One region of the Pseudomonas sp. 25 R 14 genome, then DNA from elsewhere that is predicted to be linked to it. Evidence: predicted binding sites of a transcription regulator. Region 1 holds the regulator's gene; each other region holds the start of a gene.
The links. The regulator FliA, encoded in region 1, starts transcription of late flagellar genes. The targets are predictions, from matches to a motif close to CTAAAGTTTNNNNNNNNNNNGCCGNTAA.
Positions count from the first base shown of each region.

Region 2: the regulator FliA is predicted to act here: its motif matches at 5,051-5,078, upstream of BFQ03_RS22490 (flagellin N-terminal helical domain-containing protein).
Region 3: the regulator FliA is predicted to act here: its motif matches at 1,096-1,123, upstream of flgM (flagellar biosynthesis anti-sigma factor FlgM).
Region 4: the regulator FliA is predicted to act here: its motif matches at 5,630-5,657, upstream of motA (flagellar motor stator protein MotA).

Region 1 is NZ_CVTS01000014.1:1,246-8,834, forward strand. Features, by position in the region: gene BFQ03_RS02415 (protein phosphatase CheZ) at 1-677, opposite strand, end outside; gene BFQ03_RS02420 (chemotaxis response regulator CheY) at 696-1,070, opposite strand; gene fliA (RNA polymerase sigma factor FliA) at 1,239-1,979, opposite strand; gene fleN (flagellar synthesis regulator FleN) at 1,976-2,809, opposite strand; gene flhF (flagellar biosynthesis GTPase FlhF) at 2,910-4,226, opposite strand; gene flhA (flagellar biosynthesis protein FlhA) at 4,238-6,367, opposite strand; gene BFQ03_RS02445 (cold-shock protein) at 6,490-6,693, opposite strand; gene flhB (flagellar biosynthesis protein FlhB) at 6,932-7,589, opposite strand, start outside.
Region 2 is NZ_CVTS01000063.1:7,872-15,460, reverse strand. Features, by position in the region: gene flgK (flagellar hook-associated protein FlgK) at 1-1,949, shown strand, start outside; gene BFQ03_RS22500 (flagellar hook-associated protein 3) at 1,964-3,583, shown strand; gene BFQ03_RS22495 (ketoacyl-ACP synthase III) at 3,852-4,781, shown strand; partial or broken gene BFQ03_RS30835 (outer membrane lipoprotein carrier protein LolA) at 4,863-4,949, shown strand; gene BFQ03_RS22490 (flagellin N-terminal helical domain-containing protein) at 5,159-6,898, shown strand; gene BFQ03_RS22485 (flagellar protein FlaG) at 6,970-7,317, shown strand; gene fliD (flagellar filament capping protein FliD) at 7,401-7,589, shown strand, end outside.
Region 3 is NZ_CVTS01000047.1:66,505-74,093, reverse strand. Features, by position in the region: gene BFQ03_RS16405 (flagellar brake protein) at 1-130, opposite strand, end outside; gene BFQ03_RS16400 (flagella synthesis protein FlgN) at 226-693, opposite strand; gene flgM (flagellar biosynthesis anti-sigma factor FlgM) at 742-1,059, opposite strand; gene flgA (flagellar basal body P-ring formation chaperone FlgA) at 1,201-1,971, opposite strand; gene BFQ03_RS16385 (chemotaxis protein CheV) at 2,053-2,985, shown strand; gene cheR (protein-glutamate O-methyltransferase CheR) at 3,029-3,856, shown strand; gene flgB (flagellar basal body rod protein FlgB) at 4,174-4,581, shown strand; gene flgC (flagellar basal body rod protein FlgC) at 4,585-5,028, shown strand; gene flgD (flagellar hook assembly protein FlgD) at 5,045-5,776, shown strand; gene flgE (flagellar hook protein FlgE) at 5,808-7,127, shown strand; gene BFQ03_RS30275 (hypothetical protein) at 7,320-7,589, shown strand, end outside.
Region 4 is NZ_CVTS01000033.1:116,724-124,312, reverse strand. Features, by position in the region: gene BFQ03_RS08850 (AhpA/YtjB family protein) at 1-833, opposite strand, end outside; gene serB (phosphoserine phosphatase SerB) at 967-2,178, shown strand; gene asd (archaetidylserine decarboxylase) at 2,273-3,133, opposite strand; gene rhdA (thiosulfate sulfurtransferase) at 3,150-3,965, opposite strand; gene BFQ03_RS08830 (HDOD domain-containing protein) at 4,023-5,558, opposite strand; gene motA (flagellar motor stator protein MotA) at 5,725-6,576, shown strand; gene motB (flagellar motor protein MotB) at 6,580-7,589, shown strand, end outside.

The DNA of each region.
Region 1 (7,589 bases):
GGATCTTTTTCCGAGAGGATCGCTTCGCGGTCATGTTCAATGCCGGCAAAACGGTCGACCTGGCCAGCCATCAGCACCAGTTTGAGCAAGTTGCTTTCCACTTCAGTGACCAACAGGGTCACGCGCTTGATCACCTGACCGGTGAGGTCCTGGTAATCCTGGGCCAGCAGAATGTCATTGAGGTTGCTGGAAACCGTGCGGTTGTCCTGCTCGCTGCGTGACAGGAAGCCCTCGACCCGACGCGCCAGCTCACGAAATTCTTCTGCGCCCACTTCGCGGCGCATGAAACGCCCCCAGTCAGCGCTCAACGCCTTGGCCTCATTGGCCATGCCGTTCACCAAAGGCGTGGCGTTTTCCACCAGGTCCATGGTGCGATTGGCTGCCGCCTCAGTCAGCCTGACCACATAGGACAGGCGTTCGGTGGCATCAGTGATCTGCGAGATTTCCTCGGCCTGGGGCATGTGCGGGTCGATCTGGAAATTGACGATCGCACTGTGCAACTCACGGGTGAGCTTGCCCACTTCCTGGTACAGGCCGCGGTCGCGGGTCTGGTTGAGCTCATGGATCAACTGCACTGCGTCGCCGAACTGGCCTTTTTCCAGGCTTTCGACGAGTTGGTGAGCATGTTTTTTCAGGGTCGATTCAAAGTCGGCCTGCGATGATTCTTTATGCTCCATAGCTCCCCCGTGGCAGCATCAATGACCGATGCGTTCGAAGATTTTTTCAATCTTCTCTTTCAAGGCCAATGCAGTGAATGGCTTGACCACGTAGCCGTTGACCCCGGCCTGGGCGGCTTCGATGATCTGTTCACGCTTGGCTTCGGCGGTCACCATCAACACCGGAAGATTGCGCAGTTTTTCATCGGCGCGCACATGGCGCAGCAGATCGATACCGGTCATGCCAGGCATGTTCCAGTCGGTTACCAGAAAGTCGATGCTCCCGCTGTTGAGGATCGGAATCGCCGTAATGCCGTCATCCGCCTCGACCGTGTTAGTGAACCCAAGGTCACGCAACAGGTTTTTTATGATCCGCCGCATCGTTGAGAAGTCATCAACGATGAGGATTTTCATGTTCTTGTCCAATTCGACCTCCAAGCAGTCTTAAACGCGTCCAGCACCTGGGCGCGCCATATCATTCAACAGGCATTACACAAAAAGGACTGCTAGGGCACACCACAGGTCGCTCCCGCCCGGCTTGCGCCCTGGCGGTTATCGCTCGCACTGTCCCCACACTGCCTGTCAGCGCGCTCGCCACTCTCCCAAACGCCCCCGCAAGCGGGCCGCGCATTGGCTATGGAGCTGACTGACCCGCGATTCGCTGACCCCCAGGACCTCACCGATTTCCTTGAGGTTCAGCTCTTCGTCGTAGTACAGCGCCAACACCAGTCGCTCACGTTCCGGCAGATTGGCAATCGCCTCTGCCAGGGCGCCCTGGAAGCGTTCATCTTCCAGGTCGCGTGAAGGCTCCTGGTGAGCGCTCGCGCCGTCCTCGTGCAGCCCTTCATGTTCGCCGTCCTGTAGCAGGTCGTCGAAACTGAACAGGCGGCTGCCCAAGGTATCGTTCAAAATCCCGTAGTAATCGTCGAGACTCAATTGGAGTTCGGCCGCAACTTCGTGATCTTTAGCGTCGCGGCCGGTTTTTGCTTCAATTGAGCGAATTGCGTCACTCACCATCCGGGTATTGCGGTGAACCGAACGCGGCGCCCAATCACCTTTACGCACTTCATCGAGCATCGCACCACGGATACGGATACCCGCATACGTCTCGAAACTCGCACCCTTGCTCGCGTCGTACTTGGTCGACACTTCGAGCAGGCCGATCATCCCCGCCTGGATCAGGTCTTCGACCTGGACACTGGCGGGCAGGCGTGCCAGCAGGTGGTAGGCAATGCGCTTGACCAGAGGCGCATAGCGCTCGATCAATTCGCCCTGGCTGTCACGCGCTGATTTTTTGTAAAGGTTGTAGCCGCTGGCTGTCATAGCACCGGTCCTGCACTCGTCTGATGCACCAATCGCTCGACGAAAAACTCCAGATGCCCCCGAGGATTGGCGGGCAGTGGCCAGGTATCGACCTTCTGAGCAATTGCCTTGAACGCCAACGCGCATTTCGAACGAGGGAACGCTTCATAGACTGCACGCTGCTTTTGCACAGCCTTGCGCACACACTCGTCATAGGGAACTGCGCCGACGTATTGTAAGGCGACATCGAGGAAGCGATCCGTGACCTTGGTCAACTTGGCGAACAGGTTGCGCCCTTCCTGTGGGCTCTGGGCCATGTTGGCCAGCACGCGGAAGCGGTTCATGCCGTAGTCGCGGTTGAGCAGCTTGATCAGGGCGTAGGCGTCGGTGATCGAGGTGGGTTCGTCGCAGACCACCAGCAACACTTCCTGCGCGGCGCGCACGAAGCTGACCACGGACTCGCCGATCCCGGCGGCGGTATCGATCACCAGCACGTCGAGGTTGTCGCCGATATCACTGAAGGCCTGGATCAGGCCGGCATGCTGCGCCGGGCTCAGATGCACCATGCTCTGGGTGCCGGAGGCGGCCGGGACGATGCGAATCCCCCCTGGCCCCTGCAACAGCACATCGCGCAGTTCACAGCGGCCCTCAATGACATCGGCCAGGGTATGTTTGGGGGTCAGTCCCAGCAGAACGTCAACGTTCGCCAGTCCCAGGTCGGCATCCAGCAGCATGACACGGCGGCCAAGCTCTGCCAGGGCCAGGGACAAATTCACTGACACGTTAGTTTTCCCGACGCCACCTTTGCCGCCGGTCACCGCGATCACCTGTACGGGATGCATGCTGCCCATGTTCTTTCTTTACCTTGTCTTGCTTAGCCGCAGGCTACATAGGGTGGCCGCGGTAGCAGACCATCGATGTAGGTACATTGCACTGTGTTTCATGTTGCCTTCAGCCGACCCGCTTGGCTGGGTTGTGATAGAGGTCGGCGAACATGTCCGCCATCGCCTCTTCACTGGGTTCGTCCTGCATTTGCACACTGACTGCACGGCTGACCAGTTGATGACGGCGCGGCAGATGCAAATCATCCGGGATCCGCGGCCCGTCGGTCAGGTAGGCGACCGGTAATTCATGGCTGATGGCAAGGCTCAACACTTCGCCCAGGCTTGCGGTTTCATCCAGCTTAGTCAGGATGCAACCGGCCAACCCGCAACGCTTGTAGCTGTGGTACGCAGCAGTCAGAACCTGTTTTTGGCTGGTTGTTGCAAGTACCAGGTAATTTTTCGACTTGATCCCGCGTCCGGCCAGGCTTTCCAGCTGCATACGCAACGCCGGGTCGCTGGCTTGCAGGCCCGCGGTGTCGATCAGCACCACGCGTTTGCGCAGCAGCGGGTCGAGGGCGTTGGCCAGGGACTGGCCCGGGTCGACATGGGTCACCGGCACATTGAGGATCCGGCCCAGGGTCTTGAGCTGCTCCTGGGCACCGATGCGGTAGCTGTCCATGCTCACCAGCGCAATATTGTGCGCGCCGTACTTGAGTACATAACGGGCGGCCAATTTGGCCAGGGTGGTGGTCTTGCCCATGCCGGCAGGGCCGACCATGGCAATCACGCCACCTTCTTCAAGGGGTTCGATTTCCGGGGTCTGGATCATCCGCGCCAAGTGGGCCAGCAGCATGCGCCAGGCCTGGCGAGGTTCTTCGATACCGGTGGTCAGCTCCAGCAGGTCGCGCGACAACGGGCCGGACAGGCCGATGCGCTGCAGGCGACGCCAGAGGTTGGCCTGTTGCGGCTTGCTGCCTTGCAACTGGTTCCAGGCCAGCGAGCCCAACTGCACTTCCAACAGTTCGCGCAGGCCATTGAGTTCAAAACGCATCGAGTCGAACACGCGCTGGTCGACCGCCGCAGCCGGCGCCGGCGCAGCAGGACGCGGCGGCTCGACGAAGGTCGGCTCAACCAATGGCTCGGCCGCAGTCAGCGGCAGGCCGGCAAACAATTGGCGGTTGGTGGTCGCATCGCTGTCGCCACGCATGCTCAGTTCGGCCTGGGCCGAGACAATGCGCGAGGCGGTCTTGCGCAACTCGTCTTCGAGTTCCATGTTCGGCACGCGCGGCGCCAAGGCCTGGGGTTTGTAATCCAGGGCAGCCGTCAGCTCGACACCGCCGGCAATGCGACGGTTACCGATAATAGCCGCGTCGGCGCCCAGTTCATCACGAACCAGCTTCATGGCCTGACGCATATCGGCGGCGAAAAAACGCTTTACTTGCATAACCCACTACCTCAGCCGTTGGGCCCTACTGTCGCGACGATAGTCACTTGCTTGTTGTCAGGAATTTCCTGATAAGCCAATACGTGCAAATTCGGTACTGCCAGGCGTCCAAACCGCGACAACATCGCCCGGACGGGGCCGGCCACCAGCAGGATCACCGGTTGGCCCTGCATCTCCTGGCGCTGTGCGGCGTCGATCAACGAACGCTGCAGCTTTTCAGCCATGCTTGGCTCCAGCAGGACGCCCTCTTCCTGGCCTTGTCCTGCCTTCTGGATACTATTGAGCAATATTTGTTCCAACCTTGGTTCCAAGGTGATGACAGGCAGCTCGGAGTCAAGCCCGACAATGCTTTGGACGATGGCACGCGACAAACCGACGCGCACCGCAGCCACCAGAGCGGCAGTATCTTGACTCTTGGCGGCATTGTTGGCGACGGCCTCGGCAATGCTGCGAATGTCGCGTACCGGCACCTGCTCGGCCAACAGTGCCTGCAACACCTTGAGCAACTGCGACAACGACAGGATGCCCGGCACCAGCTCTTCGGCCAGCTTTGGCGAGGCCTTGGCCAGCAATTGCATGAGTTGCTGGACTTCTTCGTGGCCAATCAACTCGTGGGAGTGCTTGTACAGAATCTGGTTGAGGTGCGTGGCGACCACCGTGCTGGCATCCACCACGGTGTAACCCAGGGACTGCGCCTGGCTACGCTGGCTGACTTCGATCCACACCGCGTCCAGGCCAAAAGCCGGATCTTTGGCGGTGATGCCGCTCAGGGTGCCAAACACCTGGCCCGGGTTGATCGCCAACTCGCGGTCCGGGTAGATCTCGGCTTCGGCCAGGGTCACGCCCATCAGCGTCAGACGGTAGGCACTGGGGGCCAGGTCGAGGTTGTCGCGAATGTGTACGGTGGGCATCAAGAAGCCCAGGTCCTGGGACAATTTCTTGCGCACACCCTTGATCCGCGCCAGCAACTGGCCGCCCTGGTTGCGGTCGACCAGCGGGATCAGGCGATAGCCGACTTCCAGGCCGATCATGTCGATCGGGGTCACGTCATCCCAGCCCAACTCCTTGGTTTCCTGGGCGCGGGCCGGCGACGGCAGTAAGTCCTGCTGGCGTTCCACCTCTTTCAAGGCCTGGACCTTGACCGTGTTCTGCTTCTTCCAGAACAGGTACGCACCGCCGCCGGCCAGGGCAGCCATGCTCAGGAACGAGAAGTGCGGCATGCCCGGCACAATGCCCATGATCGCCATGATGCCGGCCGCCACGGCCAGGGCCTTGGGCGAGGAAAACATCTGGCGGTTGATCTGCTTGCCCATGTCTTCGGAGCCGGACGCACGGGTCACCATGATCGCCGCAGCTGTGGATAACAACAGTGATGGCAATTGCGCCACTAAACCGTCACCAATGGTCAGCAAGGCGTACACCTTGCCCGCATCGCCGAAGGTCATGCCGTGCTGGAAGATCCCCACCGCCATGCCGCCGATCAGGTTGATAAACAGGATCAGCAGGCCGGCGATGGCGTCGCCACGCACGAATTTGCTGGCACCGTCCATCGAACCGTAGAACTCGGCCTCCTGGGCCACTTCGGAACGACGGGCCTTGGCCTGGTTCTGGTCGATCAGGCCGGCGTTGAGGTCGGCGTCGATCGCCATTTGCTTGCCAGGCATGGCGTCGAGGGTAAACCGTGCGCTCACCTCGGAAATCCGCCCGGCGCCCTTGGTCACCACCACGAAGTTGATGATCATCAGGATCGCGAACACCACGATACCGACCACGTAGTTGCCGCCGATCACCACCTCACCAAAAGCCTGGATCACCTTGCCGGCGGCGGCGTGACCGTCCTGGCCGTGGAGCATCACCACCCGCGTAGAGGCCACGTTAAGGGCCAGGCGCAGCAGCGTGGCAACCAGCAAAATGGTGGGAAAGACCGCAAAATCCAAAGGCCGCAGCGCGTATACACACACCAGCAGCACCACGATGGACAGGGCAATGTTGAAGGTGAAGAACACGTCCAACAGGAACGGCGGCATCGGCAACATCATCATTGCCAGCATGACCAACAGCAACAACGGCACACCCAGGTTGCCTCGCGAGAGGTCCGTCAGGGTGCCACGGGCGTTGTTGAGCATTTGAGAGCGATCCACCACCGGTATTCCTCGTTGCCTTGAAGCAAAACTTTGACGCCAGGAGGCGACTTGGAGGGGCTTGTGCAAGAAGCCTTCCAACTTTTGCTTGAGGCATACCGGGGGAGGATTATTGTTAGCCGCTAGAGTGGCTGGACGTTTGCTGCCTGCTTGCCTTTTGGACCCTCGACGACTTCGTACTGCACCTTCTGACCCTCCGCCAGGGACTTGAATCCGCCGCTTTGAATAGTCGAGAAGTGCACAAACAGATCCTCTCCCCCACCGTCCTGCGTGATGAACCCGAAGCCTTTTGAGTCGTTGAACCACTTCACAGTGCCCGTTGCCATTGCCCTTCTCCCGAACCTTGCTTGAACATCCGCGCGCCATCAAACCGCGAAGCAGAGGCGGTGGCTACTGTCAGAGTTGACAGGTAGACATGAGAGGCAAGCGATGCTAGTTGCCAGGCATTGGCGCTTGCTACCTGTTCGGACGCCATCGCGGGCAAGCCCGGCTCCCACATTTGACCGAGATCAACTGTGGGAGCCGGGCTTGCCCGCGATGGCGTCCGAACAAGCACATCAAAACTCAGGAATCGCGCTGCAAATCCGGCGGAATCGGCAAATCCTTGAGCGGATCCGGCCGCTTGCCCTTGCCCGCACGGTATTGGCGAATCTGATAGACATAGGCCAACACCTGCGCCACCGCCAGGTACAGCCCGGCCGGGATCTCTTGTTCAAGGTCGGTGGAGTAGAAGATCGAACGCGCCAGCGCCGGCGACTCCAGCAGCAAAATGTCGTTGGCCTGGGCGATTTCGCGGATTTTCAAGGCGGTAAAGTCGCTGCCCTTGGCCAGCAACATCGGTGCGCCGCCCTTCTCGGCGTCGTACTTGAGCGCCACGGCATAGTGGGTCGGGTTGGTAATGACCACATCGGCATCCGGTACCGAAGCCATCATCTTGCGCTGGGACATCTCGCGTTGCAGCTGACGGATACGCTGCTTCACTTCCGGCTTGCCTTCCTGATCCTTGTGCTCGTCACGCACTTCTTGCTTGGTCATCAGCAGCTTCTTGTGGCTTTCCCACAGCTGGATCGGCGCATCCACCGCCGCAATCAGGATCAGCCCGCAGGCCATCCACAACGCACTCCACCCCACCAGTTGCACGCTATGAATGATTGCCAGCTCCAGCGGTTCATGGGCGATGCGCAACAAGTCGTCGATATCCGACTTGAGCACCACCAACGCC
Region 2 (7,589 bases), on a different contig from region 1:
CCAACGCCAAGACCCCTGGATACTCGCGCCAGCAGACTACGCAGACGGCCAACGGCATGTCCGGCGTCGGCGGTGTGTTCATCGGCAGCGGCACCACGCTGTCGGATGTGCGCCGGGTGTATAACCAGTTTCTTGACACCCAGTTGCAGACCACCACGTCGCTGAACTTCGACGCCAAGGCTTATCTGGACCAGATCGGTTCGGTGGACAAGCTCTTGTCCGACAAGTCCACCGGGGTCGGCGCAGCCTTGAACAGCTTCTTCGCCGCGTTGCAGACGTCTTCGGCAAACCCTAGCGACAACTCCGCGCGCCAACTGGTATTGACCATTGCCCAGACCCTGGGCAACCGCTTCAACTCGATTGCGAGCGAACTGAACAAGCAGAAAGAAGGCATCAACAGCCAACTGGAGACCATCACCGGCCAGGTCAACCAGTTGACCGCCTCGATTGCCTCCCTCAACCAACAGATCTCCCAGGCCAAGGGCCAGGGCAACGGCGAGCCGGCGAACCTGCTGGACGCGCGCAACGAAGCCGTGCGCTCGCTCAATGAGCTGGTGGGGGTCAAGGTCACTGAGTCGGACGGCCACTTCAATGTGTCCCTGGGCACTGGCCAGACCCTGGTGGCGGACGGCGTGTCGAACAAACTGTCGGCGGTGCCGAGCAAGGATGACAAGAGCCAGTACTCGGTGGTGTTGACCACTGGCGGGCAGCCGATGGACGTCAGTTCGGTGGTCAGCGGTGGCTCCATCGGCGGCTTGCTGCGCTATCGCCAGGAGGTGTTGATGCCGGCCATCAACGACCTGGGGCGTACCGCCATGGTCGTTGGTGAAGCGATCAACACCCAGCTGGGGCAGGGCCTGGACGCCAATGGGCAGTTCGGCGCCGCGTTGTTCAATGACATCAACAGCGTGTTTGCCATTGGCCAGCGCAGTGTTGGCGGCTCCAGCAACAGTGCGAACTCCGGCAACCTGAATGTCACGATCAAAGACACCAGCAAACTGAGCACCTTTGACTACAAGGTGACCTTCAGCGACGACAAGATGTACACCGTGCTGCGTTCGGACGGTAAGTCCATGGGCACCTTCGACATCACCCAGACACCGCCGGAAATCGACGGCTTTACCCTGGCCCTTGATGGTAAAGGGCCGGTGGCTGCTGGCGATACGTTCAAGGTCAGCCCGACTGCCGGTGGCGCGATGGACCTCAAGGTGGTGATGACCGACCCCAACAAACTGGCGTTTTCCGCGCCATTGCTGGCCGAGGGCAACAAGAACAACAGTGGCACCGGTGTGTTCACTCCGCCGACCCTGACCTTGCCCCTGGACATCCATGGCGGTGCCGACACCGCGCAGTTGGAAGCGGCAATCAAGAGTTCGATGCCGGTCAAGATGACCTTCGCCAAGCCCGCTGCCGATGGCACCCAGAGTTATGTGATCAATAACGCCCAGGGCCAGCCGATTGGCACCGGCACTATCGTGCCGGGCCAGGACAATAAACTGACGATCAAGGTGCCGTACGTCGACGCCAATGGCGACCCACAGACGTTCGGGGTCGACACGGTGATCCGTGGCGAACCGAAAGCCGATGACAGCTTCAGCGTGTCGTTCAACGCTGGCGGCAAACTGGATAACCGCAACGCCCTGCAATTGCTCGACCTGCAAACCCGCAAGACCGTGGGCGCGACCGATGGCAACGCCGGGGTGAGCATGAGCACCGCGTACAGCCAGTTGGTGTCGACCGTCGGCGGCAAGGCCAGCCAGGCCAACGTCGACAACAGCGCGACCGGGGCCATGCTGGCGGCCGCCACGTCCAATCGCAGCTCCGTGTCCCAGGTCAACCTGGACGAGGAGGCCGGCGACATGATCCGTTTCCAGCAGTACTACACCGCGTCGTCGCAGATCATTAAAGCTGCGCAAGAAACCTTCAGCACGCTGATCAACAGTCTTTAAGGGAGTTTGAGACGATGCGAATCTCGACCGAACAGTATTTCAATACCACGACTGCGCGTTATACCAACAACTTCTCCAACGTCACCAAGACGCAGCAGCAGATCGACTCCGGCGTGCGTATCCAGACCGCAGCAGATGATCCGGTGGGCGCGGCGCGTTTGCTGCTGCTGCAACAGCAGCAGGATATGTTGGGGCAGTACGCGGGCAATATCAGCAGCATGAAGAACTCGCTTAATAGCGAGGAAAGCGTACTTGCCAGTATCGACACCGCCCTGGCGCGCGCGGGTGAGCTGTCGCTCAAGGTGGCGGGCAAGGGCGGTGGCGGTATCAGCGATGACGACCGCAAGGCCGTTGCCGCCGAGATTGGTGAAATCGAGAAACAGGTCCTGAGCCTGCTTAACAGCAAGGATTCGTCCGGCCATTACCTGTTTTCCGGTGGCAAGAGCGATACACCGCCCTATGCGCGCAACAGCGACGGGACCTACAGCTATCAGGGGGATGAGACGCCCTTGAGCCTGAAGGTTTCCGACACCTTGTCGATGGTGGTCAATGACACCGGAAAATCGATCCTGGAAGGTACGGTCAATGCCGGTCGTACTCAGGCCACCGGTTCGGTCAACGATGGCAAGGTGCTGGTTTCGGGCGGGATCGTTACCTCGCCCTCGACCTATGACAGCAGTTTCACCGACGGTCAGCCGTACAAGCTGACCTTTATCAGCAGCACCGAATACACCGTAACGGACGGGGCGGGTAACGACATCACAGCGCAAACTCCCGGCAACGGCAAGTTCGATGCGACCAAGGAAGGCAGTGCTTCGGTCACCGTGCGCGGCGTGACTTTTGATGTCGACCAGAACCTGGGGGGGGCCAAGCCCGGCGCCGAGGCTGATGCGATCTACAAGGATCGTGAATTCACCCTGCAAAGCAAACCGGACAGCTTCAGTGTCTCGCGTACGCCGAGCAACCAGTCGTCGGCACAGTTGTCGGGCGGCACGGTCACCAGCCAGGCGGACTACAGCAGCACCTTCCCGAACAAAGGCGCGGTGATCAAATTTACCTCGACCACAGAGTACGAGGTGTATGCCCAGCCGATCACCGCCGACAGCAAACCGGTTTCCAACGGCACTGTGGTGCCTGGCACGCCAGCCCAGCCGGGGCCACCGCCTGTTCCCGCAACGCCAGACAGCATCACGGCCGCTGGGGTTAAGTTCGACATCACCGGCGCCCCAGGCATCGGTGACCAGTTCGCCGTGGGCTCCAATACCCACAAGACGCAAAATGCGCTGGATACCCTCAGCCAATTGCGCCAGGCCCTGGAAACCCCGTCCGACGGCGACCCGATTGCCCAGGCCAAGCTGACCGATGTGGTCAACGCAGCCATTACCAACATCAAGGCCTCCCAGGCCCAGGTCGATGGCGTGCGCGGCTCCATTGGCGCGCGGATGAACTCGCTGTCGATCCAGGAAACGGAGAACACCAGCATGGTGCTGGCCAACAAGTCGACCACTGCGGCTATTGGCGACACCGATGTGGCCACAGCCTCGATTGACCTGGCGTTCCAGAAGGCAATGCTGGAGGCCTCGCAGCTGGCCTTTGTGAAAATCTCCCAGTTGAGCCTGTTCAGCCGCATGTAAACGGCCCGGCAAGACCTGACGGCCCACCCTGGAAACAGGGTGGGCCGTTGTCGTTTCTGGCGCAGGCTTTTAAACAAAGCGCACAAAAATGAGTGACCTATGAGTCATAAAGCGCATCTTCACTGTATCGTGTGAAAAGGCCAGACCGCTTTCCAGGCGCTGGCTTCGGTAGTTTCGGCGGGTTTTTGCGGGGTTATCCCCTTTATTGTCAGCGCTCCTGAAGGGTTTTCAGGGGTGTTCTCCAGCTATTTTGTATTGGGAAGCCACAATGATTGGCATAAAAAGCATCGCCAGCTACGTGCCGGCAGAAGGGCTGGACAACTACGCCCAGGGTGCCAAATTCGCCAAGGATGAAGAGTTCATCATTGGCAAGATCGGCTCGGCATTCCTGCCGCGCAAGGATGCAGGCCAGGAAACCTCGGATTTGTGTGTCGAGGCGGTCAACGCCTTGTTTGCCAACAACCCCGAGCTCAAGCGTGAGTCGATTGACGCGTTGATCGTCGTGACCCAGAACGGCGACGAAGAAGGGCTGCCGCACACCGCAGCCATCGTCCAGGACAAACTGGGCCTGCCGACCCACGTCGCGGCCTTCGATATCTCCCTGGGTTGCTCCGGCTACGTCTACGGCATCTACGCGATGAAAGGCTTCATGGAAGCCGCCGGCCTGAAAAACGGCCTGCTGGTGACCGCCGACCCGTACTCGAAGATCGTCGACCCGGAAGACCGCAACACCACCATGCTCTTCGGCGACGCCGCCACCGCCACCTGGATGGGCGAAGACGCCCCCTGGCAGCTGGGCAAGGCCAAGTTCGGTACCGACGGCTCCGGCGCGCCGCATTTGAAGGTCAGCGACGGCGTGTTCTTCATGAACGGTCGCCAGGTCTTCAACTTCGCGTTGCTTAAAGTGCCGGCGCATTTGCACGAACTGCTCAATGAGTCGGACCTGAAGGCCGACGATATTGACGCGTTCTGCATCCACCAGGGCAGTGCGGCGATTGTCGACGCCGTGGCCCGGCGTTTTGAAGATGCGCCGGTGGAGAAATTCATCAAGGACATGGTCGAGACCGGCAACACCGTGTCGTCGAGCATTCCGCTGCTGCTGGAAAAGCACGTGATGGACGCCGAGTGGAAGCGCGTGGCCCTCAGTGGGTTTGGTGTTGGCCTGTCGTGGGGTTCGGCGATTATCTATCGGCCGTGATGCGCTGATAGGCTGCACAAAAAGCGCCCGGGATCGAAAGATCCCGGGCGTTTTTTTGTGCACATCATGGTAGGAGCGAGCTTGCTCGCGAAAAACGTTAACGATAACGCGGGCATTCAGAATGCACGCGGCGCCCTCAGGTTCTTCGCGAGCAAGCTCGCTCCTACAGGGAGGATGTCCTTAACCCGTGATTGCTGGCATTTCGCGCTTCTATAAGGTCTTGAAATACAAGGGGTGGCACAGGGCTAGTAAAAAAATTCAAAAAAATCCTCAAGCAACCTGCTTTCACGACGATAACTATTACGAAGGTTCTCTAGGCCACACCCGGCGGTTGCCAGGGCCGGAAGCCGCAGTATCCAACTCACGAGGATTTCGTCATGGCAATGTCCGTAAACACCAACATTACTTCCCTGGGCGTCCAGAAGAACCTGAACAAAGCATCCGACGCTTTGAGCCAGTCGATGAACCGTCTGTCTTCCGGCCTGAAAATCAACAGCGCCAAAGACGACGCCGCTGGCATGCAGATCGCCAACCGTCTGAACAACCAGGTCAAAGGCCTGAACGTTGCAATCTCCAACGCCAACAACGGCGTGTCGATTGCCCAGACTGCTGAAGGCGCGATGCAAGAATCCACCAACACCCTGCAGCGTCTGCGTGAACTCGCCCTGCAAGCGGCGAACGGTGATAAAAGCGACGCTGACCGTGTTTCCCTGCAACAAGAATTCACCGCTAAAGTCGGCGAGCTGAACCGTATTGCCAGCACCACCACCTTCGGTGGTCGTAACCTGCTGGACGGTTCGTTCAGCAACGTAGCGTTCCAGATCGGCGCCAACGCCAACGAAACTATCTCGTTCGGTATGACCGATGTCAGTTCTACCGCGCTGAAAGGCAACTACAGCGAAGCCACCGTTAACAGCACGGCATTGACCGGTCTGGCCGCTACTACTACTGGCTCGGTAGTTGGTGATAAAGCCACTGCAACGGGTACTGCTGCTGTCGGCACTACTGTGGCTACTGATAGCATCAAAATCAATGGTACAACGATCAATCTGGTTGCTGCCCTTCCTGCTGACAAGGGCGCTGCTGCAGTTGATGCTATCAACAAGCAGACAAGCGTCACCGGTGTTACTGCAAGTGCCGACGCCAACGGCGTTTTGACACTTAGCTCTACCAAAGCCATCACGATTGCAGCGGGTGATGTTGCAGCTGCCATCCCTGGCCCACCTCCTGTCGCCGCTAAAACCGATGGCTTGGCTAACCTCAATCTGGCTGCTGCACCTAGCATTGCCCCTACCAGCAATCTGACCGCTGACGGTTCGATCACTGTGAACGGTGCTGCGGTAACTTGGGCGAAAGGCGATGCCATGTCGACCGTTCTCACCAAGCTCACCAATGCTGCTGGCGGCGCTGCAACTGGTGCTTCCGCTACCTTCACCGATGGTCGTCTCAAGCTGACCTCGGGTAACGGTGCTGACATTAAGCTGGCTAACACTAATAGCGGTTCGCTGTCGCAACTGGGTCTGTCTGCCGGTACCACCCAAGCCAAATTGACCGACGATACCTCTATCTCTGTCAACGGCGTAGAAGTCAAGTTCAAGAAAGGCGACACCTCTGACGCAGTTGTAGCTTCGATCAACAGCGCCAGCACCGGTGTACAGGCCAGCAAAAACGCTGACGGTACTCTGAACCTGTTTGCAGACAAAGACATCACCATCAAGGACGGTAGTGCAGGTACAGGCCTGAAAGCTCTGGGCCTGACGACTGTTGCTGCTGACGGTACCAAAACCGCAGTGACTATGGAAACCAGCGTTTCCGACCTGAGCATCCTGTCTGCCGCTTCTTCCCAGCAAGCCATCCAGGCCCTGGAAGACGCCATGCAGCAGATCGACAGCCAGCGTTCGCAGCTGGGTGCGGTGCAAAACCGTTTCGCCAGCACCGTGGCCAACCTGCAGAGCATTTCGCAGAACTCCTCGGCTGCCAAAGGCCGCGTAGAAGACGCTGACTTCGCTTCCGAAGCCGCTGAACTGACCAAGCAACAAACCCTGCAACAGGCTTCCACTGCGATCCTGTCCCAGGCCAACCAACTGCCATCCGCTGTACTGAAGCTGCTTCAGTAATATCGGCTAGCGGTTAATCAACGGGGGGGTGCTAACGTGCCCTTCCGTTTTTTCAGTTTGGAGGTGATGACATGGACATGAGCATCAAGCTGAACGCGTCTTACCCGGCTGCTACCACCCAGGCTCCTGGTGCTGTGACGACACAGGCCAAACCGCCTGTCGCGCAGACCGATAGCGAGCCCGCCGAGGAACCACAGCGCGTGGCACTGGAAAAAGCTGTCACCGATATGCGTGAGTTTGTGCAGGCTTCACAGCGCAACCTGGATTTTTCCATCGATGACTCCACCGGCAAAGTGGTGGTCAAGGTGATCGCTACCGATAGCGGCGAAGTGATTCGACAAATTCCATCGGAGACTGCGTTGAAACTGGCGCAGAACCTGAGCGATGCTAGCAGCCTGTTGTTTGATACAAAGGCCTGAGTTGGCACGAAACATGTTTCTGATTGCTGCTTGGGCGTTCGTACGCCAAAAAAGCGGCAACCGCAGGACAAGGAGAGTAGCAAATGGCTAGTTCAACGATTTCCGGCCCAGGTTCGGGCTACGACACCCAAGCGATCGTCAAGGCGTTGGTGGGGGCCGAAAGGGCGCCCAAAGACGCGCAGATCACTGCCCAGCAGAAAGACGCCACCGTCAAGCTGTCGGCCGTGGGCTCTGTGAAAACGGCGCTGGAAGCCTACCAGGCGGCAATCACC
Region 3 (7,589 bases), on a different contig from region 1:
GTTCGTGGAAGGTGATGATCAGGGGGTCGTGGCTCTCTTGCAGCAGCCGCAAGGTGCCGGCAATTTCCAGAGGTGTGGTAAGGACCTTGGGTGGCTGCGGAGCATCTTCCGCGCTAAGGGTGTTGAACACGGCTCTTCCATCTCCAGACAAAATACGACTACACGCAAGAACCGGCATTTTGCCAGCATGTGGCGCGCCTTGATAGGGCGCGCGATAAACCGGCGTCAGGCTTGGCTGAGGGTGCTGGGCTTGACCAGCCGGGAAGTGGAACCCTGGGCGTTGTACAGTGCTGGAGGTTCGCCGCCATGCAGGATGCGCAACTGGTTGGCGGTGGTAGCTTGTTGCAGTTGGATCGACTGGCCGTTGAGTACATTGGCCTCTTGGCAGTTGATCAACAACTGATTGAGCGCGGTGCTCTGGGCCAGCAACTGGTCACCGACCGAAGAATGGCTGGCCAACTGCTCCAGGCCGCTGTGGTCGGCGGGCAGGCCCAGGCTGAGCAGGATCTGGCTGCGTTTCTGGCCGTGTTGTTCAAGCAGGATGATCAGCGATTGCTTGCGTGCCAGGATGTCTTCCAGCAGGCGCATGTCGCGCCCGCACAGGGCCACGAATTCGTCTTGAAGCAGCTCCAGCAGGTGTTGCGCGGGAGCCAGGTCTTCAGTGATCAGTTGCAGCAGATTTTCGTCGTGCATGGCTGGCCTTGGGTTTTAAGCGTCCAAAAGCCCGGCGCAGGCCTTTGCCTAGCGCTCGGCTTTGATGATTTTGCTGGCTAAACGGTCGTTGTCGATCTGATAGCTGCCATCGGCAATCGCCTGCTTCAACTCGGCCACACGGGCTTTATTGACAACCGGCTGATCGCGCAGCGAGTCCGTGATCTTCTGCAACTGTTGAGCCTCATTGCTCAAATGCACCGATTCGCCACTTTGGGTCGATGCGGTTTGTTCTGCCTTGGCGGGCAGCGCCGGGGCCTTGGCTTCAACGCTGTCCTTGGCCGCGCTGGTGCGCGTGCCGCCGGGCGTTGGCTGGGCGTTATTCAATCGGCTGAAATCAATGACCATGTTAAAAAACCTCTGGGTATTTGGACGCTTGCCATGTTTTCGGCCATACCCGGACAAACTTTAGGCTCGATCGACAATAAACCTATGCACAGCGACATCGTGTGCACAGTGTAGGAAAAGCCAGCGTCCCACGCCAGTGATCTATAGCGCGACCTCCACTTGGCCCGGGGCCGTTACCCGGGCTTTGATCACGCGCTTGGAATTGAGGTTTTTCACGCGGATCTGCTCGCTCATCCCGCCATTGGCCAGGGCTTCCCCCGGCATTTTCACGTTCAGGCCGCCACTGCTGGCGGATATCACCACATGGTCACCTTTGCGCACGACTTCAGCCTGTTCCAGGTGAACCAGGGTGATGACTTGGTCGGTGACCATTGGTCGGGTCAGTTTTTGCCCCACGGCCTGGTCCACCGAGGTGAGGTAGCCCTGGCTGATCTGGCTGATGTCTCGTTCACGCAGGGCAACGTCTTCAAAACCGATGATGCCGGTGCGCTTGAGTGGGCGGGAGACGGTCACTACGTCGCGAAACAGTCGGACCTGAGCTGGTACGAACACGGTCCAGGGCGAGCTGCCGTCGCAGCGTACGCGCACGGTCACACGGCCAATGGGCTGGGCCGGGCTTTCCAGGGAGCCTGTCAATTCCTTGTCGCACATGGGCATGCGCAAGCGCGGGTCCAGCTGGTTGACCTGGATTTCATAACGGCCCGGTGTCTGGGTGGTCGCCAGATAATCTTCTACAGTGAACTCAAGAAAGCCTTGAGTGACGCCGATAAGCAGATCAGGCAAGGTGACGTTGTCGGCACGGGCCTGATGGCCTGTGCCCAAGGCAAGCAACGCCAACGCCATCCAGGCGCAGAGCAATCTGCGGTACTGTGGCGAGCGAAGGCGTCGGGAAACTGTCGTTTTGATGTCCATGGCCAATAAAAAGCAAAGCGCGTGCCGTTTCGTGTTGGGTGCGCGTCGTACCCGTAAGTTTTGTAGCGTAGGAGTCTGGGCATGGCGGGTGTAATGGATTCAGTGAACCAGCGCACACAGCTGGTAGGGCAGAATCGCCTGGAGTTGTTGCTGTTTCGACTCGATGGCAAGCAGCTATATGGCATCAACGTCTTCAAGGTGCGGGAGGTGCTGCAATGCCCCAAGCTCACCATAATGCCCAAGTCCAACCCGGTCGTGTGTGGCGTGGCCAACATCCGTGGCGCGACGATTCCGATTCTTGACCTGGCGATGGCCACCGGTTCGCCTGGCTTGCAGGATCGCGAAAACCCGTTTGTGATCATCACCGAATACAACACCAAGACTCAGGGTTTCCTGGTGCGCTCGGTGGAACGTATCGTCAACATGAACTGGGAAGAAATCCATCCACCACCCAAGGGCACCGGGCGCGATCACTACCTCACGGCAGTGACGCGGGTCGATAACCAGTTGGTGGAAATCATCGACGTGGAGAAGATCCTGGCGGAAGTGGCGCCGACTTCGGAGCATATTTCGGTAGGCGTCGTGGATGAACAGACCCAGCAAAAGGCCGTGTCCTTGCGGGTGTTGACGGTGGATGACTCCTCGGTGGCGCGCAAGCAGGTGTCCCGTTGCCTGCAGACCGTCGGTGTCGAGGTGGTGGCGCTCAATGATGGTCGCCAGGCCCTGGACTATCTGCGCAAGCTGGTCGATGAAGGCAAGAAGCCGGAAGAAGAGTTCCTGATGATGATTTCCGACATCGAGATGCCGGAAATGGACGGCTACACCCTCACGGCCGAGATACGCAACGACCCACGCATGCAAAAATTGCATATCATCCTGCATACTTCATTGTCCGGTGTATTCAACCAGGCAATGGTCAAGAAGGTCGGTGCCGATGACTTCCTGGCCAAATTCCGTCCTGATGACCTGGCCTCCCGGGTCGTCGAACGGATCAAATCTGCAGATCACGGCTAGGGGCTTTCTCCCTGGCGGTCACACGAGTTAAGAGGCGGTTTCATTGTCTACGGGTAATTTGGATTTCGAACAGTTCCGGGTATTCCTGGAAAAAGCCTGTGGCATATTGCTCGGTGAAAACAAGCAATATCTGGTATCAAGCCGTCTCAACAAATTGATGGAACAGCAGGGCATCAAGTCCCTGGGCGAGCTGGTGCAGCGCATCCAGGGCCAGCCGCGCAGCGGGCTCAAGGAAATGGTGGTCGATGCCATGACCACCAACGAAACCCTGTGGTTTCGTGACACCTATCCCTTTGAGGTGCTCAAGAACAAGGTCTTGCCCGAGGCAATCAAGGCCAGCCCTGGCCAGCGCTTGCGCATCTGGTCGGCGGCGTGTTCGTCGGGGCAGGAACCGTATTCGCTGTCGATGTCCATCGATGAGTTCGAGCGGACCAACATGGGTCAGTTGAAGGCCGGGGTGCAAATTGTTGCCACTGACTTGTCCGGCACCATGCTGACCAACTGCAAGACCGGTGAGTACGACAGCCTGGCCCTGGGGCGCGGTTTGTCCCAGGAGCGCCTGCAGCGTTACTTCGACCCCAAGGGCGCCGGCCGCTGGGCGATCAAGGCGCCGATCAAGAGTCGCGTGGAGTTCCGCTCGTTCAACCTGCTGGACAGCTACGCCAGCCTCGGCAAGTTCGACATCGTGTTTTGCCGCAACGTTTTGATCTACTTCTCGGCTGAAGTGAAGAAAGACATCCTGTTGCGCATCCATGGCACGCTCAAGCGTGGTGGTTATCTGTTCCTCGGTGCGTCCGAGGCGCTGAACGGCTTGCCGGATCATTACCAGATGGTGCAGTGCAGCCCGGGCATTATCTACCAGGCCAAATAGCGTCCAACCCAAAATGTGGGAGCGGGATTGTGTGGGAGCGGGCTTGCTCGCGAAGGCGGTGTGTCAGTCAAGTATCAAACAACTGATCTACCGCCTTCGCGAGCAAGCCCGCTCCCACATTTGTTTGTGTCACACCTTGGATAGCGGCAACGCTCGTTGCCGCTTTACTGGCGCTTCGCGGAAAGCGCTTGCCGCTTTTCCGCCATTGCCGCCGGCAATACCTCCCTAACCCCCTGATTTATTAGGCCTGACAAAGCTGGCATGGCGCTTGCTATATCCCTGTTACGAAAAGCAGGTCAGCCCTAAAGGTCTCCGCCATGAGCATCAGCTTCGATAAAGCGCTCGGTATCCACGAACAAGCCCTGGGCTTCCGCGCCCAGCGTGCCGAAGTCCTGGCTAACAACATCGCCAACGCCGATACCCCGAACTACAAGGCTCGGGACCTGGACTTTGCTGCCGTGCTCGCCGCACAGAGTGACAAGACCAAGAACGGTTCCTTCGCCTTGAACATGACCAATAACCGTCATATCGAAGCGCAGGGCCTGAGCAATGGCGACGAGTCGCTGATGTATCGCACGCCGATGCAGCCGTCGATCGACCAGAACACGGTCGATGCGCAGTTGGAGCAATCGAACTACGCCGAGAACTCGGTGAACTTCCAGGCCAGCTTCACCCTGCTCAACAGCAAATTCAAAGGGCTGATGTCAGCCCTGCGCGGAGAGTAAGTCATGTCTCTATCCAGTGTTTTCAATATTGCCGGTAGTGGCATGAGCGCCCAGACCACGCGTCTGAACACGGTCGCCAGTAACATTGCCAACGCCGAAACGGTGTCGTCGAGCATCGACCAGACCTACCGTGCCCGGCACCCGGTCTTCGCCACCATGTTCCAGGGCGCTCAGAGCGGTGGCAGCGAATCGTTGTTCCAGAACCAGGATGCTGCGGGCCAGGGCGTCCAGGTGTTGGGTGTGGTCGAAGACCAGAGCAACCTCGATGCGCGCTACGAACCCAATCACCCCGCCGCGAATGAAAAGGGGTACGTGTACTACCCCAACGTCAACGTGGTCGAGGAAATGGCTGACATGATTTCCGCCAGTCGCTCGTTCCAGACCAACGCGGAAATGATGAACACCGCCAAAGCCATGATGCAGAAGGTCCTGACCCTGGGTCAGTGATAAGGGGCGCTAAAGAATGTCCGTCACTAACGATGTGTCGAGTCAGTCGACGATCCAGAGTCTGTTCGACTCCAAGGTCAAGGATGCCAAGGCCAACCAGGGCAACCTGGCCGATACCGCCAAGGCCGCCTCGGGTAACCAGTCCCTGGGCAAGGATGCGTTCCTGCAACTGCTGGTTACGCAGTTGAAGAACCAGAACCCGCTGTCGCCCCAGGATAACGGCGCGTTCGTGGCGCAACTGGCGCAGTTCAGCAGCCTGGAAGGCATCAACACGTTGAACGACTCGGTGAACACCATCACCGGCAACTACAAGTCGTCGCAGGCACTGCAAGCGTCGTCGCTGGTAGGGCGCTCGGTCATTATCGAAACCGGCAAGGCCATGGTCGATACGAGCAAGAGCTTCACCGGCTCGGTCGCCGTGGGTTCGTCGGTGGGCAACGTCACCGTCAAGGTCACCGACAAGGACGGCAAGCTGGTCAAGACTATCGAGCTGGGCGCCCAGAGCGCCGGCAAGTCGGACTTTATCTGGGACGGCAAGAACGAAGCGGGCGAGAAGCTTGATTCCGGCACCTACACCTTTGCGGCCAGCACCAAGAATGATGCCGGTGATTCGGTTGCCCTGAAAACCTCGCTGCCGGCTACGGTCACCAGCGTGACCTTGAGCCAGACCGGCGGCGAAATGCTGCTCAATCTTTCTGGCGGCATGGGCAGCATCAAGCTGTCGCAAATTCAGACTATCGGTACATAGAGCCGGCTAAATACGGCAAGAGGAGAGAAACATGTCTTTTAATATCGGCCTTAGCGGCCTCTATGCGGCCAACAAACAACTGGACGTGACCGGCAACAACATCGCCAACGTCGCGACCACCGGCTTCAAGTCGTCCCGTGCAGAGTTCGCTGATATCTACGCGGCGTCCCGGTTGGGCACTGGCAACAAAACCATCGGTACTGGCGTCAACCTGGCCGCCGTTTCCCAGCAGTTCACCCAGGGTGAAGTGACCAGCAGCGGTGGCTTGCTGGACATGGGCATCCAGGGCGGGGGCTTCTTCGTGCAGAAGGGCAGTGACGGTTCGCTGGAATATACGCGTAACGGCTCGTTCAAGCCGGACAAGGATGGCTACATCACCAACAACACCGGCACTTCGCGCCTGCAGGGCTATGCGGCCGATGAAGACGGCAAGATCACCAAGAGCGGCCTGACCGATCTGCGGATCAACCTGTCCAACTTGCCGCCGAAAGCGTCGACCAAGGTTGATTCGACCAGCAACCTGAACTCTTCGAAGCCGGTGATCGACCAGGCGACCAGTCCTTTTGATCCAACGGTAGCGACCTCGTTTACCGAGCAATACGGCACCACGTTGTATGACACTCAAGGCAACGCCCATGAGATGGTGCAGTACATGGTGAAAACCGGCTCCAACACCTGGAAGTCCTACACCCTGATCGATGGCCGCAACCCTGACGGTACACCGGTCAAGGGCACTGGCGCGGTTGCTCCGGTGGCCTCGACGGTGACATTTGATACCGCGGGTGCGTTGAAGGGGATTGTCACCCCGCCAAGTACCGTATCCAACACCACCCTGACCATCAGCAACTGGAAGCCGGGCGTCATGGATAATGGCGTATGGAACCCGGACAACGGCGCTGCCGCCAACCCGGGTGGTATTGCGATCAATATGTCCAGCATCACCCAGTACAACTCGGCCAGCTACCGCAACCCGCCGATTACCGATGGCTACGCCACCGGCGAAATCACCGGGCTGAAAATCGACGGCAGCGGCGTACTGTTCGCCACCTTCAGCAACCAGCAAAGCAAGGCCATTGGTCAGATTTCCTTGGCCAGCTTCAACAACGAACAAGGCCTGCAGCCTGCCGGTGGCACCACCTGGAAAGAAACCTTCGCCTCGGGCCAGCCTGGCTACGATGCACCAGAAGCCGGAACTCTGGGGTCGATCGTGGCCAACTCCCTGGAGAACTCCAACGTCAACCTGACCAATGAGCTGGTGGACCTGATCAAGGCCCAAAGCAACTACCAGGCGAACGCCAAGACCATCTCCACCCAGAGCACCATCATGCAGACCATCATTCAGATGACGTGATGCGCTAGCGCTGCACAAGAAGCCCCTCTTCGGAGGGGCTTTTTTGTGGGCGCAGGAAAAGAGTCCGCCGTGGATTGAGTTACGCGCAGAAAAATGTGAGGAGGAACGCCTTGGCCCCGACGCACCAATGATTGGACAAGAGCCCATGAGGCTCATCCATCAAGAGGAGGGCTTGGTATGTGGGGAGCAGGAGTGTCCGCGCCAGATGCTGGGCGCATTAACTTTGTACCGGCAGTTGCGCGTAAGGAGTCTGCTCCTGCCGGGCCTGTTGGCGAATTGCCTGCGGTCAAGACCTTGCTCGGTCAGCTGTTTGATGCCGAGCAAGCAGGCAAGACCCAGACGGCTCAGGATCTGCGCGATAAGTTGAATGATCTGCGTCAGAAACTGGGTGATGAGAAATTCAAGGAAACGCTTAACAAGCTGACTCAGGAAGCGGATGACAAGTTTCTTGAGTTTCTCAAA
Region 4 (7,589 bases), on a different contig from region 1:
CGCGGTACTGGCTTGAGGCCCGCCACTGGCGCCGACTCGTCGAAGCTCGGGTCGCGCAGGTTGCGCACTTCAAACTCGGGTTCGTCGTCGTAATCGGTGTCGTCAAGCTCCGGTTCAGGCTCGACTTCCTGTACCACGGGCTCTGGAGCGAAGCTGGTGTGCAACTGGCGGGCAAGGTCGCCGATTTCATCCTGGCGGTCAGTGGCCGGGGTGTGCTCGTCGATATCGCGCAGCCAGATGCGCAATTGCATCAGAGGCGTGGAGATATGCCGGCCCAGGCGCAGGCTCAAGGCCAGGGCCAGCGCCAGCAGGATCGCGCTGAGGATCCCCATGCTTTGCAGGCTGATGGTCATCGGCTGCTGGAACTGTTGCATGTCCAGGCTGATACGCAATTGACCGGCCTTCACATCCTGAAACGTGATATTGCTCTGGTACAGGCCTTCGGCTTCACCCAGCAGGCCGTTCTTCGGGCGTTGCCCAGCCTCGGCCATGATCCGGTTGTCCACGCTGTAGATGGCGGCGTGGGCCACCAGCGGGTTCTTGGTCAGGTTGTTGAGCAGCACGTTGAGGCTGAGGATGTCGTTGGACACCAGCAACTCAGTCGCCGAGGTGGCGGTCTGGGTCGTCAAGCTCTCGCCCAGGGCGTCGGCTTGCTCGTGCATGGCCTGTTTGAACTGCAAACCCATCACGCACGCATAGATCACCAGGGCCAGGGCGACCAGGATCACGTTATGGCTGGCGATGCGTAATGCGATCGGTACACGGCGGTGGCGCAGTGCCCGGAAGATCAGCAGGAAGAAGTTATCGGTTTTTACTGGCGTGGGCCGGTTCACTTGCGCTCGGCTCTTGGTCCGTGAAGTTGACGCGCAGTATAGCGACAGGCCCAAGACCGGCAAAGCGCTGGCTGTGCCCGATGGTCACTGAAAGTGGGTAGAATGCGGTTTTTTTCCAGCCCGGGGGTGCGCTTTGCGCGAAATTGTCCTGATTAACATCACAGGTGAGGACCGTCCGGGTCTTACCGCGGCCATCACTGGTGTTCTGGCCCAGGGTGGCGTGACCATTCTCGACATCGGCCAGGCCGTGATCCACGACACCCTGTCGTTCGGCATCCTGGTCGAGATCCCGAGCACCGAGCAGGCCTCGTCCGTGCTCAAAGACATCCTGTTTACGGCCTATAAGCTGGATCAGCAGGTTCGCTTTACTCCGGTTTCCGAAGAGGATTACCAGCACTGGGTGGCCGGCCAAGGCAAAAAGCGCCATATCGTCACGCTGCTGACGCGCAAGGTGACCGCCGAGCAATTGCAGCGTGTCAGTTCGATCACCGCGCAGTACGGTTTGAACATCGACCATATTGACCGTCTGTCGGGTCGCATGCCATTGGATACCCCGGCAGACCAGGGCAAGGGCTGTATCGAGTTCTCCGTGCGCGGTGAGCCGGCCGATCCGCAGGCCCTGCGCGCCGAGTTCCTCAGTGTTGCCCAGGAGTTGAATGTCGATATCGCCTTCCAGGAAGACTCGCTGTTCCGTCGTAACCGCCGCCTGGCGGTGTTCGACATGGACTCGACGCTGATCGAAGCCGAAGTCATCGACGAGTTGGCCAAGGCTGCGGGCGTTGGCGAGCAAGTTTGCGCGATCACTGAACGCGCGATGGCGGGTGAGTTGGACTTTCGCGCCAGCTTCAAGGAGCGCCTGGCGCTGCTCAAGGGCCTGGATGTCAGTGTGTTGGACTCCATCGGCGCATCCCTGCGCTTGACCGAAGGCGCCGAGACCCTGTTCGCCGAACTCAAGCGCCTGGGCTACAAGACCGCGATCCTGTCGGGCGGCTTTACCTACTTCGCCAAGCAATTGCAGGCCAAGCTGGGCATCGACTATGTGTTCGCCAACGAGCTGGAAGTGGTGGATGGCAAGGTGACGGGCGTGGCGGTCGAGCCGATTGTCGACGCGCAGCGCAAAGCTGATCTGCTACGGGAGTTGGCGCACAAGGAAGGTTTGCGTCTGGAGCAGACCATTGCGGTCGGCGACGGTGCCAACGACTTGCCGATGCTGGCAATCGCCGGGCTGGGCGTAGCGTTCCGTGCCAAGCCTTTGGTCAAGCAATCGGCTAAGCAGGCGATTTCGACCCTGGGGCTGGACGGTGTGCTGTATCTGTTGGGCTTTCGCGACCGCGACGGCCAATAACGACAGGAACGCGGTCAAAAATGTGGGAGCGGCGGTGCGACGATTCGACTTGCTCGCACCGCCGCTCCCACATTTGATTTTCGCTGTATTCGGATCAGGCTTTCGGCAGCGCGATACCCTGGCCCATCTGCACCGGCGTACCCGCCGCCAGTTCTTCGGCCCACTTCACCTGATCCGGCCCAAACAGCACGATGGCGGTCGAACCCAGCTTGAAACGCCCCAGTTCCGCACCTTTTCCCAGGTGGATCGGTGCGCGGGCGGCTTCGTCGTAACGGACGGTTTTCAGTTCGCGCTTAGGCGGCGTCACCAGGCCGGCCCAGACGGTCTCGATCGACGCCACAATCATCGCGCCGACCAATACCACGGCCATCGGCCCACGTTCGGTATCGAACACACAGACAACGCGCTCGTTACGTGCGAACAGTTCCGGCACGTTTTCGGCGGTGGTCTGGTTGACCGAGAAAATCCGCCCAGGCACGTAGACCATTTCCCGCAGGGTGCCGGCCAGTGGCATGTGCACGCGGTGGTAGTCCTTTGGCGACAGGTAGATGGTGGCAAAGTCACCGCCCATGAAGGGTGCGGCAACAGCGGCGTCGCCACCGAGCAATTCCAGCACGCTGAAGCTGTGACCCTTGGCCTGGAACACTCGGCCGTGTTCAATCGGGCCGAGCTGGCTGACGGCGCCGTCTGCCGGGCTCAAGATCGCGCCAGGGGTTTGATCCAGTGGGCGTGCGCCCTCTTTCAAGGCGCGGGTGAAGAAGGCGTTGAAGTGCTCGTAAGCGGTCACGTCTTCGACCAGGGCCTGGGACATGTCCACCTGATAGCGCTTGGCGAACCATGTGGTGAAGGCATTCTTGAACCAACGCACGCGGCACTCGGCAATGCAGCCGGCCAGGCGCGACAGCAGGTGGTGAGGCAGCAGGTACTGGCTGAGGATAAACAAACGCTTTTTCATGAACTGTCCTTAAACCTTAAATCTCGACGGGGGTGTCGGGGTGGTTGCCCCATTCGCCCCAGGAACCGGCATAACCTTTGACTCGCGGATAACCGAGCGCCTTGGCCACCAGGTAGGTGAAGCCAGAACGGTGGTGAGTCTGGCAGTGGGTAATGATTTCTTTGTCTTTGGTCAGGCCCAGGTCTTCGAGGATCTGCGGCATGTCGCGGCGGATCCGCAGGTTGCGCGCCTTGTCCATGCCCGCAGTCCATTCGAAGTTCACGGCGCCGGGAATATGCCCGCCTTTGGCTGCAAGGACTTTCTCTCCCGAGTATTCCAGCGGCCCGCGTGCATCCCAGATCCCCAGGTCAGCAGCGCCGAGGCGGCTTTGCAGGTACTCGCGGGTGGCGGTGGGTTCGTCGTGCAGGGTCAGGCTGATCGGGCCGCCGACGGGTGCGGCGACCTCGGTGGACACAGGGTGTTTTTCATCCAGCCACGCCAGCAGGCCGCCATCGAGGTAGTGATACTTCTTGTGACCAATAACGTCGAGCAGCCAGATAAACCGCCCGGCCCAGCCGCCGCCCTCGTCGTCATACACCACGTAGGTGGCATCCGGGGTGTGGCCCAGTTCGCCGAACAGCTTTTCCAGATCGGCCTTGGCTGGCAGCAGCCCTGGTGCGGGTGGCTGGCCCAGTTGGGTGCGCTTTGGGTCAACGAAGTGCGCGCCGGGGATATGCCCTTCGGCGTAGCGTGCGGCGCTGGTGAGATCCACCAGAATCAACGGCTCGGCGGCGAGCCGGCCAAGCAGGTCGCTGGGCTCGATCACCAGCGGCAAGCCAGAAAAGTCAGGCATGTGAGGTCTCCCGGGCACTAGGTTGAGCGATAAAAGAGGGCGATTGTAACGCAAGCATCAGGCGCTGCGGTTGGTAAAGCAGTGCAGGGCTTTTTCGATGCACTGGGCGGTTTTGCCGAAGGCCTGGACGGTGGTTTCGGAGAACGGCCCGCCGCCCTGGTCGGCAATCATCAGCATCACCACCCGGCCGTTACAGCTCAGGGAGCGCAACAGCAGGTGCTCGCCAACGAACAGGCGGCGCAATGAGGCAGGCAGCAGTGCTGCGAATTGCGCGTGATTGTCCGGGGTCAGGCGCACCTGCGCAGACTTTTCCAGCAAGCGTTGCAGCAGCGTGCTTTGTGCGGCCTCAAGGGTCAGGTTGGCGGCGTCCTTGGGCAGGCCATCGACCTGATGCACGCGCAACGTGGCCAGGGCCTTGTCGGCCATCAGCAGCATGACGCGCTGCATGCCGCTGGCCGCCAGGGCTTCCTTGGCGCAGGTGGTCAAGTGCATGGCGTTGGCGAAGCGGCTCGGCTCCACCAGTAATTCGCTGCAGCGCTTGCGCCAGATCGCCAGGGCTTCGGCCGTGGGTGGCGGTGCTGGCAGCAGGCCGCGATGGACCCGTTGCACATGCCACGGCCAGATCAGCGCCAGCGCCGGATGCCAGAGACTGGCGCTCAAGGTGTGTCGGGCGCTGATCACGGCCTGTTGGTGCACCTGTTGCTGAACGTCGGCCAGCGGTTGTTGCAGGTACAGCGCGGTGAGGTATTGCCAGCGCTGGGTGTGCGGGCAGGTCCAGGATTCCTGCGCCGCCAGCGCCATGCCATTGGCTAGCAGCACAGTGTTGGCGGGCTGGTTCAACCAGCGCCGTAGCGCCGGGTCGGCATCGAGTTTTTGCTGCTGGCTCAACGGCGCTTCATCGCGGGCGATATGCAGGGCCTTGACCAGCAAACGTTGTTCCTTGAGCAGTAACTGGTAGCCCTGGGAGACCCAGATCGGCAGGCGCCAGGCTTCGGTCAAGCCCAGGCACAACTCCAGCAGGCGCACGCCAAACAATTCCTGCTCGACCTTGTGCGCCGATTGGCCCTTGTGGATCACCCGCAGTTCCCACTCTTCCAGGAGCTTGGGGTAGGCAACGGCCATCGGCCACAACGGCGAGAGAAACAGCAGGCTGCCCCAGTGAATATCCTGCCACAGGCGCGCCAGACGGCTGGCGAACAGGCCGCTGGCTTGTTGCGAGGCATGCTGGCTGACCAGTTGCAGTTGGCGCAGGGCCACGGGGATTTCATTGAGCGGGACTGACGGCAGGCGGGCGAGCAGTTCTTCAGTGCGCTTCAAACCCAGGCGGTTGATCGCCACTTCAAGGTTTTCTGCGGGCTCTGCCAGGCTGCCGTGGGCCTGGTTGTTGGCCTCGCGCATGACGCTCAGGACCAGCGCCGGGCTGTCTTGCATCAGCTCTGCAATATCTCGCAACGAACGGCGACTGTCGCCGATGGCCTTGCACACGGCAACGTGGCTCGCTTGCGGGACGGGCAGGTGAACCTCGTCCAGACGCTTGATCCAGCCAGCCAGGGAGTTGGGTTTTGCAGTTGGGACTGTCGTTTCATTTGCCATGATTGGGGCGCGATCATCACTTGCGGTCAACACGCCCGGAGTGGGCCGAACTGGCTTTTCGCCTTAACGGGCTATAGTCTGGCGCAGATTTGCCGATAAGTAGAAGAAGAGTTTTTAGATCTTCCGAATATGTCCATGAACCCGACGGCGCAAGTACTCATCCCCTATGGCTAAAATTATCGGCATCATCGTCGTCATCGCAAGCGTGCTCGGCGGATATGTTCTGTCCCACGGTAAAATTGCTGCGCTGATCCAGCCCTTCGAAGTGCTGATCATCGGCGGTGCGGCGTTTGGCGCTTTCCTGCAGGCTAACCCAAGCTATATGACCATGCACGTGATCAAGAAATCGCTGGGCATGTTCGGCTCACGTTTCTCCCACACCTTTTATCTGGAGGTGTTGGGCCTGGTCTACGAGATCCTCAACAAGAGCCGCCGCGAAGGCATGATGGCCATCGAGGCTGATATCGAGGACGCTGCGGCGAGCCCGATCTTCGCCAAGTACCCGGCCGTGCTCAAGGACGACCGCATGACGGCGTACGTCTGTGACTACCTGCGCATCATGTCCTCCGGCAACATGGCCCCGCACGAGCTCGAAGGCTTGTTCGACATGGAGCTGTTCAGTCTCAAGGAAGAGCTCGAACACCCCTCCCACGCGGTGACCGGTATCGCCGACGGCATGCCTGGCTTCGGTATCGTCGCGGCGGTACTCGGCATCGTAGTGACCATGGCATCCCTGGGCGAAGGCGACCAGGCTGCGATCGGCATGCACGTTGGTGCGGCGTTGGTGGGCACCTTCTTCGGTATTCTCGCCGCATACGGTTTCTTTGGCCCGTTGGCCACCTCCCTGGCCCACGATGCCAAGGAAGAGTTGAACATCTACGAAGCGATCAAGGCGTCCCTGGTGGCCTCCGCCTCGGGCATGCCGCCATCCCTGGCGGTGGAATTCGGGCGCAAGGTGCTGTATCCGAAGCACCGTCCAAGCTTTGCCGAGCTGGAACAAGCAGTTCGCGGTCGCTAAGTCATGGAAAACAACCAGCCAATCATCATCAAGCGCGTCAAGCGCTTCGCTGCCGGGCACCACGGCGGCGCCTGGAAAATTGCGTTCGCCGACTTTGCGACAGCGATGATGGCGTTCTTCCTGGTGCTGTGGCTGATGTCCACTGCAACCCCGGAACAGAAAATCGCCATTGCCGGCTACTTCAAGGACCCCATCGGATTCTCCGAGAGCGGCACGCCGTTTGTGATCGATCTGGGTGGCTCCCCAGAACTGGCCCCCGAACGCACCATCAACCCGGAGGTGCAGACCGAAGCGCCCCAGGAAAACATCCCGATCGAGCGCCAGACCGTCGAAAGCATGGCCGAGCAGGTCGAGCAGGAACGCCTGGAGTTGCTGCTGCAAGAGTTGCAGAACAAGGTGGATGAGAATCCGCAACTGCAAAAATTCAAGGACCAGATCCACTTCCAGATCACTCCGGATGGCCTGCGTATCCAGATCATGGATGCCGCCAACCGACCGATGTTCGATTCGGGCAGCGCACGTCTGAAGCCCTACTTCGAAGACATCCTGCTAGCCATGGCTGACACCATCAAGGCGGTGCCGAACAAGATCAGCGTCAGCGGCCATACCGATGCCAAGCCTTATTCGGGGCAGGGTGACTTCGGTAACTGGGAGCTTTCCGCCAATCGTGCCAACGCTGCGCGCCGTGCCCTGGTGGCCGGCAGTTATCCGGATCCACAAGTAGCGCGCGTGGTGGGGTTTGCCTCGTCACAGCTGTTTGATGTCCAGGACCCGTTCAACCCGGTCAACCGGCGCATTGATATTGTGGTGCTGACCAAGAAGGCCCAGCGTGCGATTGAAGGTGACCAGGTGCCAACGCCGCCAGTGCCGACCCAGGGCGAGGGTGCGCCGGGCGAAGTGCCGGTGGACCCGAACGCCTTGCCGCCAGAGCAGGAGCCATTGCCGGCCCATGAGTTGCGACAGAAGCTCAATCTGTTTGATGAGGGTGGGGTGAAGGAGCCTACGTTGCCTAC